DNA from 2 places in the Paenibacillus marchantiae genome. Region 2 is predicted to be linked to the other one. Evidence: riboswitches for the same ligand, from Rfam matches in the RefSeq annotation. Region 2 holds a riboswitch; the other holds the start of a gene.
What was found. Region 2 has a riboswitch for ZMP and ZTP ahead of PTQ21_RS20535 (bifunctional 5,10-methylenetetrahydrofolate dehydrogenase/5,10-methenyltetrahydrofolate cyclohydrolase). Riboswitches for the same ligand answer to the same signal wherever they lie in the genome.
Positions count from the first base shown of each region.

Region 1: another riboswitch for ZMP and ZTP. It lies ahead of PTQ21_RS02485 (TIGR01440 family protein); the one in region 2 lies ahead of PTQ21_RS20535 (bifunctional 5,10-methylenetetrahydrofolate dehydrogenase/5,10-methenyltetrahydrofolate cyclohydrolase).

Region 1 covers NZ_CP118270.1:507,899-515,343, forward strand. Annotated here, with positions in the region: gene PTQ21_RS02480 (serine hydroxymethyltransferase) at 1-1,158, opposite strand, end outside; gene PTQ21_RS02485 (TIGR01440 family protein) at 1,392-1,985, opposite strand; ZMP/ZTP riboswitch at 2,127-2,208, opposite strand; gene PTQ21_RS02490 (low molecular weight protein arginine phosphatase) at 2,325-2,897, opposite strand; gene PTQ21_RS02495 (manganese efflux pump MntP) at 3,022-3,582, opposite strand; gene PTQ21_RS02500 (L-threonylcarbamoyladenylate synthase) at 3,756-4,877, opposite strand; gene spoIIR (stage II sporulation protein R) at 5,197-5,856, opposite strand; gene PTQ21_RS02510 (glycosyl hydrolase family 18 protein) at 6,147-7,445, opposite strand, start outside.
Region 2 covers NZ_CP118270.1:4,519,602-4,527,046, forward strand. Annotated here, with positions in the region: gene PTQ21_RS20525 (undecaprenyl-diphosphate phosphatase) at 1-76, opposite strand, end outside; gene PTQ21_RS20530 (DUF817 domain-containing protein) at 93-812, opposite strand; gene PTQ21_RS20535 (bifunctional 5,10-methylenetetrahydrofolate dehydrogenase/5,10-methenyltetrahydrofolate cyclohydrolase) at 1,025-1,876, opposite strand; ZMP/ZTP riboswitch at 1,928-2,009, opposite strand; gene PTQ21_RS20540 (stalk domain-containing protein) at 2,091-2,903, opposite strand; gene PTQ21_RS20545 (MarR family transcriptional regulator) at 3,171-3,653, shown strand; gene PTQ21_RS20550 (nitroreductase family protein) at 3,665-4,249, shown strand; gene PTQ21_RS20555 (nitroreductase family protein) at 4,266-4,751, shown strand; gene PTQ21_RS20560 (MFS transporter) at 4,921-6,183, opposite strand; gene PTQ21_RS20565 (ArsR/SmtB family transcription factor) at 6,223-7,128, opposite strand; gene PTQ21_RS20570 (MBL fold metallo-hydrolase) at 7,379-7,445, opposite strand, start outside.

The DNA.
Region 1 (7,445 bases), 3.0 Mb from region 2:
GTTTTTCAATGTTTTCGCAATGATCTTACCAATAGCTACCATCGCTTCTTCGTTCATACCACGGGAAGTAGCTGCAGGTGTACCGATACGGATACCGCTCGTTACAAACGGGCTAGTTGGGTCAAACGGAATTGCATTTTTGTTCACGGTAATACCGATGGAATCAAGTACATGCTCGGCTTCTTTACCTGTGATATTCACGCTGCGTGTGTCGATCAGCATCAAGTGGTTGTCTGTACCGCCGGATACGATGTTCAATCCTTCAGCAATCAGCGTTTCAGCCAATACTTGTGCATTTTTTACCACGTTTTGTGCATACGTTTTGAACGAAGGTTGCAGTGCTTCACCGAATGCTACCGCTTTGGAAGCAATCACGTGCATCAGAGGTCCACCTTGGGAACCAGGGAATACCGCTTTATCAATCGCTGCTGCCCAAGCTTTGCGGCACAAAATCATACCACCACGAGGTCCACGCAACGTTTTGTGAGTTGTTGTCGTTACGAAATGCGCATGTGGAACCGGGCTTGGATGCAAGCCTGCAGCTACCAGTCCTGCAATGTGAGCCATATCCACCATGAACAAAGCACCTACATCATTAGCGATGGAAGCAAGCTTTTCAAAATCAATGATACGCGGATATGCACTTGCACCTGCAACGATCATGCGAGGGCGATGTTTAAATGCCGCTTTGCGCACTTCATCATAATCAATCAGGAATGTATCTTCTTGTACACCGTAAGCCACGAAATTGTACAGCAATCCGGAAGCATTAACCGGGCTACCATGTGTGAGGTGTCCGCCATGCGCAAGGTTCATACCAAGCACAGTATCACCTGGTTTCAAAGCCGCAAGGTATACTGCCATGTTCGCTTGTGCACCGGAGTGAGGTTGAACATTCACATGTTCTGCTCCAAACAATTCTTTGGCACGATCACGCGCGATATCTTCTACGATATCCACATGCTCACAACCACCGTAGTAACGTTTGCCTGGATATCCTTCAGCGTACTTGTTAGTAAGTACAGATCCCATTGCCTCAATAACCGCTTCGCTTACGATATTCTCGGACGCGATCAGCTCAATGTTGTTTTGTTGACGTTTCAGTTCAAGATTCATCGCTTCCAGTACTGCCGGGTCATTCTTGCGCAATTGTTCCATGATTAAATTCCTCCCAGTTATAAGTGAAGTTATAAAGCGAAACTACAGTGGTTACACTCCTGACTTCGATTGCATCACCATCTTCCGATCGCTGTTATCCCCAGATTTTTCTGAACTCCCTTATAATAAGGGGGAAATCCGGGGATAAAGGCGAACGCTTTGCTTCTTCAGATTGGTGTTGCACTCTCCGTTTTCGTGTAAAGTCTAATTTGGCTTTAAATAGGTTGAAGATATCAGTCACAAAATGTCGAATCTGGTTGCTCTTCCATACGATACACTGCACGCTCGCCGCCAATCAACTTCGGACGGGTCAGTGCTGTAGTTACACGGGCATCACCGATGTAGCGGAGTGCTGTTCTGAAAGGTACTGCCACATGCCGCAAATGCATGCCAATCATCGTCTCCCCAATATCCAGTCCCGCATGGGCCTGCACATGTTCAGCCAGGCATGGATCGGTCAGCGAGCGATACGCTGCGGATGCCATGGAACCACCTGCTTTGGGCACAGGTACTGCACCCACTTCAGTCAATCCAAGACGTTTAAGCAGTGAACGCTCCATAACCAGCGCACGGTTCAGGTGCTCACAGCATTGGAATACAACATCAAAACCGAACTCCTGCTGCACCTCGCGTATACCCGCAAGAAGCTGCTGCGCTACTTCAACAGCACCGCTTGTACCAATCCGTTTGCCTGCAACTTCACTTGTACTTGTACCGATCACAACGATCTGTCCAGGTCCAAGCTGTCCGGCAAGCGCCAGTTCACGCAGAATGGATGTGGTCTGTTCATGCAATCCGGGTTGTTCCGAATCTAACTCAATAGTCATCCTATCGCCTCCCGATAAAATCATGCCCGGCTTCCTCTTGGCTGCCCTTGGTATTCTCTTGTATGGCATTTCAGGTACTATTATAGCGAATAATCAGATGAAAGACGAAAAAAAGAGCAGTCTGCGGGTAACGCAGAATTGCTCTTTTGCCCAGGCGACCGGCCGTTTGTTCCGGTGCTCCATCGTGGTTATGCCCACTTCGTCGCCAGTTACACCGGATCCCTGTTTTCCCATTCATCATAAAACAACCTGCGTTTAAAATCAACGGGTAATTTACATCCCATGTACGTTTTTTATATGGAAATCTATCGGTACCTGGGAATGATTAAACGAATCCAATTACTCCAACTTGTCCAAAAGTCTGTCGAGCGCAGTCCGAATCTCTGCCGCAGCGATGTTGTAATCGTCGCGACTTCCGCCAAACGGGTCCGAAATATCAAAGCTCGGAATGCGTTGTCTAATCTCGATTGCCCGCTCACGTTCAGATGCCAAAATCTCCTGACCTAGCGCACGTTTCATTTCGAATGTCGCAAACAGGCTGTCCAATTCCTGAAGATCATTCAAGACTTGCTCGTCATTTTCCGCATACTCTTTCAAGGTATACGTCTTGTGTACCGAGTCAGGAAAAACCTGCATGACATGCTGTTTATGACTGCGTGTTAACGTGAGAATCAGGTCGGCCCAGCCGACTAGGTTGGAGCTAAGAAGCGTCGAATGTGGGGGTCCCTCAACGTTGTGATCCCTTAATACGGCCTCCGCATGACGGGAAATGGGCATGCCCGTTGTTGCGGCTACACCTGCGGAACGAACGTCCACCTGAATGCCCCGCTCAGACGCCAGTTTACGTAAAAGTCCCTCCGCCATGGGGCTGCGACATGTATTCCCTGTACATACAAACAAAATATGTTTCATTGTGGTTAGCCTCCCCATTTTGCAAATGTTGTCGAATCATGTTTGAAACTCCATCTGAACCAATGAAACTCTTAATTATATATTGAAGACTGCACTAGGCTGTAATTATGGTTAACGTCGTTTTTTAAAATATAAACAAAAGTCCAAAAGCGAGCAAGATCGCTCCGCCGACCGCTTCTCCGTAATCCCCCATGTTCTGGCTCACACGCCGTCCCAACATCAGACCCATGACGGACATTGCTCCACCACAGACACCAAAAGCCAGTACCGTTAACACCAAGTCACTGCTGAACATGCCGAGCGAGACTCCAACGGAAAACGAATCCACACTGACACTCAGTGAGAACAGTATCACACCGAGCAAAGATCGATGATCCACCAGTTTGGTATCTCCCTCCCGGAAAGCGTTCAAGATCATATGGGCGCCGAGCAGGACCAGCAGACCGCCAGCTGCATACGTCGTAATGTCACCAAGTAAGGAACTGACATATTTGCCCGTATACATGCCGATGAGCGGCATGATGATGTGAAACAGGGCCGTTACGGTACTGATTCGCAATACATCTCTCATACGAATGCCCTTCATGCCAATCCCGATGCCGAGTGAGAACGCGTCGAGTCCGAGAGCGACGGCCATAATCAAAATGGTTACCAACTGCCCTACATGGGCAGACACATCCCACATCCCCATACCCCCAAGTCACGTAAAGGTTCTTGTACACCTTATGCGGACAAGGACATAAACATGACCTGAGAAGACATTTTGCAATCCCAGCTCAAAAAAATGGAATTGCTAGTCGTAACTAGAGGACGAGTGCCAGAGGGAAATATTCATAGCGATATTATGAAAAAAGGGAGCTATCGGTCACCGACCTGAATGAGTCGGTGACCTGCCGCCTTGAGCAGCCGGTTCATGACGGCTGCTCCCAGCCCTTCGCGTGAGCAGGCTTCAGCCACAATATATGTGGCCCCCTGCTCATCGCAGCTGCGCAGCGCGGCGTACAGCCGGCGCGCTGCTTCTCCCAGCTCGCTGGCTTCACCCAGCGAGAACACGGCATCGGCGCGGTACTGCTCCGCGTGCTCGGCGAACGCCAGCACCGCGGTGCGCTCCCCGCGCTGCGCCGCCTCTGCGAGGGCGGCGCTGATCCAGGCCGCCACCGCTGCGGGCGGCCCCTCCACCACGCACAGCGCACCTGTGGGCGCGTAGTGCGTGTACTTCATGCCCGGCGAGCGCGGCGCCGGGCTGTCATCGCCACCGGGCCCCTCGGCGAGCAGCGCCGGGTCCGTGGCGACACGGGCGGCAACGGCGGACAGCTGTTCCGCCGTAATGCCGCCAGGGCGCAGGATGGTGACGGTACCGTCGTCACCGACCTGCACCACCGTGGACTCGACGCCCACCCCGGTGGGGCCGCCGTCCACGATGCCGTCGATGCGGCCTGCCAGATCCTCGCGCACATGTGCTGCGAGGGTCGGGCTTGGCCGCCCGGAGCGGTTAGCGCTCGGCGCAGCGACCGGGCATTCCGCCGCAGCGATCAACTGCAAGGCCACCGGATGGTCCGGCATCCGCACGGCCACCGTGTCCAAGCCGGCGGTAACCCGCGGGGATACCGCCCCTGGCCTAACCGGCAGCACAAGCGTAAGCGGCCCCGGCCAGAAGGCCGTCATCAGCGCCTCCGCTGTGCCATTCACTTCCGTGGCCAGTGAATCCAACTGGTCACGCTGTGCAATATGCACAATCAGCGGATTGTCCGAAGGCCTCCCCTTGGCTGCAAATACAGCTTCCACCGCAGCTGTACTGCGAGCGTCTGCGCCCAGACCATATACCGTCTCGGTTGGGAATGCCACGGTCTGTCCTTGACGAAGACAGGCTGCGGCATCCTGTAAGTCAGCAAGAGCCTGTTTATACGCACTCCCTTTTGCCACGTCATTCTTGTTCTCATTGGTTACCAGTACATTGACATCCCACATACTTGTAACCATTTTCTCTGTACTTTCATCGTTCTCCATGCCTTTCATGGAAGACTGATGCAATTGCTCGTTCTCTCTCGTCATATATCCATCATTCCTAAACTTCAGTAGGGTAGTTAATGCAAGACATTCCGCTTCCGAGATGCCTTCTTCGCTTATGTTTTCTGATTCCTATAATTATAACATATCTGCTCTGCCCAAGGATGCGGTCTGAATCTTCCCAGCGATTAACATCATGCGATCTTTGACTCGAGCCTATGATAAAACAAAAGGGCACTTCCATGAATCGAAGTCCCCTGATAAAGCTTATATCCAGCAGCTTGTTATGCAGTTATGCAAACAATCCCGTCACCCAATCCCACAATTTGACCGCCATATCCCACAGGAAGAAACGCGCTTCTGGTGTAGCTGCCTGCACAGATGCTTGTGCGTCCCCAGGCTCTACGGCAGCTGCAGATGCTGTTGCAGGCTTCGCCAGCGCATCACCTGTTCCTGCATCTATGAAGCATAATGGTGGAAACAACACACACCACCAGTTTTGTCCCTCACCTTTTCCAAGCGTTATCCGCACTGCTTCGTAATCTCCAGCCGGATATACGGTACCTCCATATAATTTGGTTGGAAACGGAACCACCCCAAGTTCCACCTGATATGAATAGGTTAAGCCACGATTGGCAAGCTCTTCTCCTACACGATCCTCGATTTCAGATAAATGCTGACGGATGACCCCACGCGCTTCTTCCAGACTTTGCGGATTCTCCAGTTCGGTTACCCACCCATTCATTTGGGCAACGACGGCGTCCCGAATCTCGCGTTTGACCAACTGATCTCCCGCTGCATCCGAGTTTGCGAGAATACGCAAGCGAATGGATTGTTCCGGAATGGCTGTGGCCGCCACAGCTGCATCCGTTTTCTGACCTTCCCACATCATAATAATCATCATAAGACATACAATTATAAGTCCAATTTGTTTCACGATTCTTCTGCTCATTCCGTTCTCCCCCTCGGCTCCCGTGATCATGATCCCTGTAACTCTCTCATGTCTATCAGTATGCCCGGAAGAGACGGAAGTAAACCTGCTAGATTACAAATCTACTAAAATTTTAATAGGCGGGTAATACTTAAAACGAAAGGACTGTTAGCTCGCTTTATGTGTGACGAAAATCAAAGAAGCGCCTGCCTATGGAACGCTTGTCGGCTGGCACTTCTTTGATAAATCTAAATCTCTAACCTACCCTTGGTGTTCCAATATGGCATGCTGCATGGATATCAGTGTATCGGTTACTTATTCACCCGGAAAGCTTCCCAAGCACCGCCAACCGAATTGCGGCTCGCTACAAGCTTACCGCCATTATTCAGATCACAGGTCACATACAGGTTATTGGCGAGTGCCTGCAACGCGATTGTTCCATCACCCAAATCCACACGATTGAACTTCTCCCATTGCTGAATGGTTGTGGCTTTGGCGATCAGGGCACCACCCATATTAACATCCGCTGTGACATATTTATTATTGATTTTGGACTTGAGGGACACCGTTCCATCGGAGTTCGTGATCCATTCAAAAAGCTCCCAGTCTCCTGCCGTCGTCCGATTGGCGACAAGCTGGTCATTACCTTGATTCTCGGCAGAGATGATTTGCTGATTGGCTTGAGCAACCAGATAGTTGTATCCACTTGGATTCGGAGGCTGCACCGTGCCCCCACCCGTAACCTCCGAATATACGGCTTGAAGCAGCGCACCTGAGCGGTCATTGCTGTACTCCCAGAACATGATGCCACCCAGATTGCTGTTTTTCACATATTGCACCTTCAGGCTGAGCGATTGCGGGTCGTCATAGGAGATAATGGTATTCCCATTAAACAGATAAGGAGCTTGGGCACTGCTGTCCCAGTACCGTGTATACCCGTTTTTATTCAAATATTGGCTGACAATAGTGTTGTAGTCGGGTTCAAAACCACCCGAAGCTGGCCTGTCCAGACCATTGTTCGAATTCTGGACACCAGTCCAAGCCCGGCCGTAAAAGGCTCCGCCAATAACCAGTTTATTCGCGGGAACACCGCTATTTCTGAACAGATTGACCGCAGACGTTACACTAATATCTCTTCCGGACAGATTCGTATGATGACCTGTGGTTGCGTCCCAGGTTCCATGAAAATCGTAAGTCATCAGATTGATCCAATCGAGCAGAGGCGTGATATTATTGATTTCTACACCGTTCAGATAACTGCTGCTCGCTCCGGCGGCAATGGTCAGCAGATATTGTTTGCCATTCATTTGTCCTTGAGCATTCAGCTTCTCACGCACCTTCGAGAGCAGTTGTGTGAAATTTTGTTTATCCTGTGGCCGTGCAGTTGTACCGGCAGCAGGGTTGGTCGGATATTCCCAATCCAGATCGACACCATCCAGATTATTGGAGGTTACCAACTGCACAATGCTATCGGCAAAGGTTGTACGTGAGGCGTCTGTTAGCGCTGCGTCTGAAAAACCGTTAGCTCCCCAGCCACCAACAGACAATATCACCTTCAGATCAGGGTTTCTGGATTTCAGTCCAACCATAAGTTGCAGTTTGGTACGATC
Region 2 (7,445 bases):
AAACCGGAATAGGCTCTGTAGCCCCTTGTACGATACCTAATAACACATATTTCAACCACAAAATAAAGTCTTCCATTGTATCCTCCTACTCATTATTTTCGATTAGCTTTGACATATTTCAGTTGGGCCACAATGATGACACTAATAATCACCAAAAGGAACCACGAACTGATCTTGCTAAAACTGACCAGTTGCCAGGAGTCATGCTGGTCAGGGTATTTCCAGCCGTTAAAAAATGTAGCTATATTTTCAGCAGTCCAGATGAAAAAACCTACGATGACAAAAGCGAGCGTTAACGGCATTCGATAGGTAGTTAATCGTACCCGATAGATAATCCATGTTTTACGAAAAACAATAAATACCAGCGCGGTCAACCACCAACGAAAATCGGGAATAAAATGATGTGTGAAAAAGTTGATATAGATGGCTCCTCCTAACAGAACCGAAGATGCAAACCCAGGCCAGCCTGTCATGTCCATACGCAATCTGCGCCATATTTGGCACATAAAGCTTGCTACACTTGCATACATAAATCCGCTATAAAGGGGAACGCCAAAGAGCTTGGTATAACCAGGCTCAGGGTATGACCAGGATCCCATCCACACCTTATACATCTCCAGTACCAATCCAATCACGTGAAATATACATATGACTTTGATTTCATCACGTGTTTCCAATCCGCTCCGGTACATAAGGTATTGTACTGCTAATAAAACAAGCAGAATGGCATCATAGCGATAAAGAAAGGGTATCTGAATTACGCTAGAAAGGGCCAACGTTCCAAAGATCGCCACAGGAAAAATGCAACTCATCGCCTGATGATAACCAAAATGCAGGAGCTGTACTAAAGGTTTCAAGTTATGTTTATCTCCTTCCTAAGCCTTGTTCATAATAATATAGATATGGTCCGTTTGTAAAAAGAGAAAAAAAGATCTATATATTTTCTTATTTTCAATTCGAGCTTATTCAAAGACAAAACAGGCCCCTCGTCAACTGGAGGGACCTTGTTTTTTGGCTAATTCAATTATGCATTTTCAGACAGCTTGTAGGCAGATTTAATCGTATGTTCAATGAGCGTCGCAATCGTTACAGGACCAACACCGCCCGGTACAGGTGTAATTGCTGAAGAAGGAACAAAGCAAGCTTCGTAGTCCACATCTCCGACGTTGCCTTTGTTATAACCTGCATCAATAACGACAGCACCTGGTTTAATCCAGTCTCCTTTAACAAAGAGCGGTTTGCCCACGGCTGCAATTATGATATCGCCAAGCTTCACGATTTCTTCCAGATTCACGGTTTTGGAGTGGCAAGTCGTCACCGTTGCATTCCGGTTGAGCAGCATGGCTGAGACAGGTTTGCCCAGAATTGGACTTCTTCCGATGACAACTGCATGTTTGCCCTCGATCTGAATATTGTAGAAATCCAAAATGCGCATAATAGCCTGTGGTGTACAGGAAGGGAATTCTGCGTCTCCAAAAGCATTAAGTGCAAAACCGAGAGTCGTAACACCGTCAACGTCTTTCTCGATACTAATGGCATCAAAAGCTGCTCTTTCATCGATATGATTCGGGACAGGGTGCTGAAGCAAAATACCGTGTACGGAAGGGTCATCATTTAGCTTGTTTATTTCTTGAATTAATTCATCCGTGGTGGTATCCGCAGAAAGAACGACCTTAATGGATTGCACGCCTAAGCGAGCACAAGCATTTCCTTTCATACGCACATAAGTCGCTGAAGAAGGATCATCTCCGACGAGAATTGTAGCGAGACAAGGCTGAATGCCTTTTTCCTTAAGAATGGCAACCTTCGAGGCCATGTCTTCCTTCATAAAATCTGCTACCGTTTGTCCATTCAAGATCAGTTTGTCAGTACTCATTTTCACATCGCCCTTTCAACATAAAAAAGAGGCAAGGAAATAAATATTCCTTACCTCTGCCCAGGCGTACGGCTTATTACAAAACCATATGCTCCCTCACGGTTCACCGTGTTCGCCAGTTACATATGATCGTTTAAATTGTTTAGATTGATAGTACTTGAAAAAGCAAAATTGTTCAATAGTTAATGGATTTCTCTTATAGAGAGAGATGATCTTAAGGATTAAGTATCTCGTCTATTAATGAAAATTCAACACGATCTACTTTCCAGCCCTTATTTGTATAGACGAGTGTGGCACTTCGGTAGAGTGTTTCCTTGTTACCGTAAACGGAACTAGAACCCGAGTATTGACTTAATCTAGCTGTATTACTGTCAGGGTAAGTCAGGCTGGATTGGCTAATGATTTTGAATTTAAAGTCATATTCCAGCCCTTTATCCTGAATAATTTGATTGATAAAACGATCTGTAAAATAGGTGCTAAAGTACGTCCGAATTTGCTTAATCGACGACAGATTTGTCGCTTCATTTAATTTGTCAACGAAGATTTGCTGTTGTTTGGCCGTTATTCTCTTTGTATTGGGCACTTGCACTTTGGGTTTTGCCATCGTTACCTGTAGTTGCTTACCATCAAGAGTAATAGTTGCTTGGCTGGTTTGTTGATTCCATTGCACGTCAGCGCCTAAAGTTTGACTGATAAACCGCGCCGGGACATAGGTGGTGTTATCGTTTAATTCCGCAGGAACATCCAGAGAAACTGCCTCTTGGTTAACCAATATCTTTTTAGAGTTAATGGTCAAAAGTATTGTCGTTTCACCTTTGGTCATGGTGATATTTTTTAGTTCTTTGTTCCAGTTAACTTCCGCTCCCAAGTTTTCGGACACTGCCCGTAACGGAATTAGAACACGATTATTTTGTAGCATGCCAGTATCCATTGTGATGTACTGGTTTGCAGCTTCCCCGGTAGCCGCAAAGCTCGGCAGGATGAGCAGAGTCGTTGTCAGCAAGGAAATAGTGATTTTTTTAAACATAGGCTCCTCCACTAAGGATTAATTATTTGAATATGTAGACGTTATCAAAATAGAAAATGTTTCTGTATGTAAGATGCCATTCTCCAAGCAGTAAGGTAGCCTAGGGCTTAATTCTAATTTTTTTCTTTTACCAGAGGAAATAGTTGATAACTGTTCTCACTCGTGATATATTGTTAACAAGTAAACTATTTCAGATTAATTTCCTGAATTAGCATAATCATTCAAGGTTTTTTTATTGTTTATAAGTAAATAAGGAGCGATTGAAGAATGGATTCAAACGATCGAACAAAACAGTTACTGTATGACCAATTTATCCGGTTTTTACATGTATATGAGAATCACAAGGATACGGAAATTGAACATTTTCTAAGTATCGCCCAGCGGGAAAGCATGGACAAAATCCCTCAGCATTTGACCGCGGTTCATATGATAGATTGCATTGGCAAGCATGAGCCTATAAACAACACAGGTATTGCTGAGGCGATGAATTTGTCCAAAGCGAGTATTACCAAGATCGGCAACAAACTGCTGGAGGAAGGATTCGTCAAACGTACGAAAATGAATGACAACAAAAAGGAGAGCTACTTCCGGTTGTCACCGCAAGGCAAAAAGATCTTTGAACTGCATGAACGTTTACATGTACTTGAGGCTGAACGGTTCTATCGTTCTTTGGACAAATATTCGGAACCGGAGCTGAAAATAATACTTCAATTTCTTCAAGACAGCAGCATGGATATGGAATCCAGATAAACTGAAGGAGAGTGAAACACTTGAGTCTGGCAGAATTGATCAGGGAACGCAGAAGTATTCGTAAATGTAATTCTACACCGGTGGAACAGGAGTTGGTTGTTGAATTGCTGCACAAGGCTACACGGCTTCAACCATCTGTTGAATCTGGCTCATGGCGTGTTGTTTATGCCGGAACTCCCGAAGCACGCAAACGGTTGGTGGACTGCATGCTGGAACAGATGTCGCAGAGCAAGCTCGGCAAGTTGATTCCGGGAAAACTGCTGGATGTGTTTAAAAAGAGGTTTACCGATATTCCTGCTCATGTCATTGTTATGTCGACTGTAGGACCGGATCGTCTGACCAATGACCGCAATTATGCGGCTGCCTGCGGGATGATGCAGAGCTTCCAACTGCTGGGATGGGAAAAAGGGTTAGGAATGCTGTGGGATACAGAGTCCATGATTCAGAATGAAGGCTTTTTCAAAGGAATTGGACTGCGTGAGGATGAAAGATTTGTTGGCATTCTTCATATGGGATATTACGACAAAGCGCCAAGAAGCCGGAAAAGAACACCAGCTGAGCAAAAGTGGACTGTATTTCAGGGTCAGACTACGTAGAAGGGAGGATGTAAATATGGAATTGTCCGATCTGCAAGGGGGCATACACAGTCCGAAATATTTTTTGGATCGACCGGTATCACAGGAGCTAATCCTTGAATTGCTCAATCACGCCGTGTGGGCGCCAAATGATGGACTTCGTGAGCCGTGGCGATTTATTTTTGCCGATAATCGTAATGGGAAACTCATGCAGGGAATGCAGGAGCACGCTCCAGCGTATCTTCTGGTTCTGGTGAAGGAAGAGGCGGATCATCATAAGCGGGAAGAGGACTTTGCAGCTGTCTGCTGTCTGATCCAAAATTTTCGTTTGCTTGCCCATGAACAGGGCCTGGGTGTGCGCAGTACGTTGCATGACTGGATGTACGACCGGAGTCGTGCTGAAAAGTTTGGCGTGTTAGGCAACGAGCGAATTGCTGCGGTTCTGGAATTGGGATATGGCGCTGTACAGCTGGAAGGGAAAACTGAGATAACAGAACCTCAGCTTCAGTTCGAACTGCTGTAGCGGAGAAGATATAGGAAAGAAAATTTAAATGAATGAGGAACGACAAAACCTTGATCGGGATTGTCGTTCTTTTTTGTGCGGTGTGTATCCGATTTGTAGATTACAAGTCAGCTATAGCGGATACACACAACTAATCCAGAGATTCACCTATTTTAGAAAAATGATATTCCTATAATGTGTTAATTACCTTGTTATGAGAATTGAATTGTGTTCTATTCTGTAAAGTAGATAAATCACCATCTAAATTCTTCAGGTTGGGAAGGAAAGCTGCGGCGACCGAACAAAGCAAGGGGAGCAGACCCAAAGACAAGAATAAGAAAGGCAGACCATAGAGTTCTGCAACCGCTGCACCTGCAAAAGCACCTACAGGCTGTAGTCCGCCACCAATGAGGAACCGTATTGAGTTGACTCGGCCTTGAAGAGGTCCGGGGACAAGTGTACCATGCAAAGCTGAACTGAGAGAACCAAAGAAAGGTCCTGCTGCACCAGCGGTACATAAGGCAACGAGCGCAAACTGATAACTCGGGAATAGGCCCAGTAAGGCGTTAAAAAGCCCGATGGCGGCTAGGCTGCACAACATAACTGTCCGTCGTCTTTTGATTTCACCCATCCACGAGATGACCAAAAGTCCTATTAATGTGCCACATGCTGAAGCAGTGGTGAGTGTACCCATAGCAGCGGCATCCCGATTTAACACTTCACGAACAAAAGGAATCATCATCGTCCAGATCGCTACAGAAGACATGTTGCTGATCGAAACCATTCCCATAATCGAAAGCATGGCCGGGAAACTACGATAAAAGGAGAAACCTTCATGGATATCTCTGAAATAAGCCTTAATTGAAAATGAGGACTTAGCTGCTACTGGCTTCTGCATTGTGGGCAGATAGAGCAACGTGGCAATGGCGGCGGTGTAACAAACGGCGTTGATGCCCAGCGTTGGCAACGCCCCAGCTACGGCAGTAAGAGCTCCGGCTAAAGCTGGGCCCAACAAAGCAGCTGCATTACGGCAGCCGTCGATTACCGCGAATGCACGCACCAATTTGTGTTTATCTGCTACTCCGGGAATAATTGCCATTGCGGTGGGCATGAATAGGGCAGAACATGCCCCGCTTAGTCCTGCGGCCAGGAAAAGATGCCATAATTGCAAGTGTCCTGCGAGTCCCAGACTCAGCGGTAATAAGAGAGCAAGCAACCTAACAGAAGCAAGCACTGCCATGAACCGCCCTCGGTGTAACCGATCGGCTAACGGCGAGCCGAGCAACCGAATGGCCACTTCTGGAATGCTAAAGCTTAGTGCCATCGCACCCATGGCCATCTTAGATGCAGTTATTTCATAGACAAGCCATTCCATAGCCAGAAGACCAAATACGTCACCAAATGAACTCAGAGTGACAGTCGCTAGTAAACCATAATAACTGCGCTTAAGCATGAGTGTTCCTCCGTGTGCGTAGGTTAAAGGGCATGATCATCATTCTTCAATATAAGCTGAAATCTGTTCCGAAAGCTTGTTGAGAGCTTCTAAACGCAAGCTGTAAGAGGTCGTTTTCTGGTTATAATGCACGATGACAAGCCCCGCTGCCCTTAATGAAATCAGGTGGTAGTGAACCGTACTTTTAGAAAGTTTAACCTCGCTAACGATCTCAGTGAATGTTAACTGCCTTCCAGCCAACAGGCGGAGGATATATAATCTGGTCTCGTCGGACAAAGCTCGCGTTAGACGCAACAACCGATGTTCAGGCCGACCCGTTGCTGGTGGGAGAATATCGGCAGAGTAACTTGTGAAAATCACTTCATCAAAGATGGCTGAGGTGACAAAGGGACGAGCATGATATTGAGGGATTAGAATCACTTGTTTGAGCAGAGGGGTGGGGTATAGACGCATACCTTCTGTTGCCTCCTCATAGACCTCTAAGTCATTGGTTCCGTTTAAACTGGACTGTCTGGTTTCAGCTTCTAAGGCGAGACCTTCGATAATCGCCGAATCAATTTGGCTGAAATAGTGGGTATCCCATTCACGCAGCGCTTCGGATGTCCGGCTGCGCAGTTCCGGGAGATTGGAGGGAACGGACAACTTCACATTAGCAGCGATGTCATATAGCTGGCCCGTGGTTAGGTCTTCAAGCCAATCCAAAAAACCACTCACTGAGCGTTCACCGGGACAACTCCAAATATAAGGTGCAAGGCTAAAATCATCTACAAGTTTCATCGTCTCCCGCATTTGTTGTAGTTTGGCAGGTGCGAACCGATCTTGTACTTCTCTGACCCATAGTTTTCCAGCATCCAGAGCATTATGATTCTGTTTACTCATGAAAACCGTCAGGCTGCTTACACATTCATAAATGGGCGCGAAATCAACTTCCACTTTGTAGTTCATAGCTCGAATTTCCCCCTTGTCTTTCTTGTTCTATATTTATAGAACAACTAGTTTGTTTTATTGTATACGAACAATTATGGGTTTGCAACAAAAATGTCCAATGATTTACTTATTCTCTTCAACGAAAAAAGACGTTCCCACGGGTGGCGAGCACCTGAAGAAGCGTCTTTATGATTTATATTGACAGCAAAATGAGCAGTCTGGTTTTAAAATAACTGAATAATACTTACCGATAGTGTATATTGAAAATTTAATCTTGGTTGAGTGCTGCTATCTGATCTTTCACATTTACATTACTTAATCCCCCGTGGTAACAA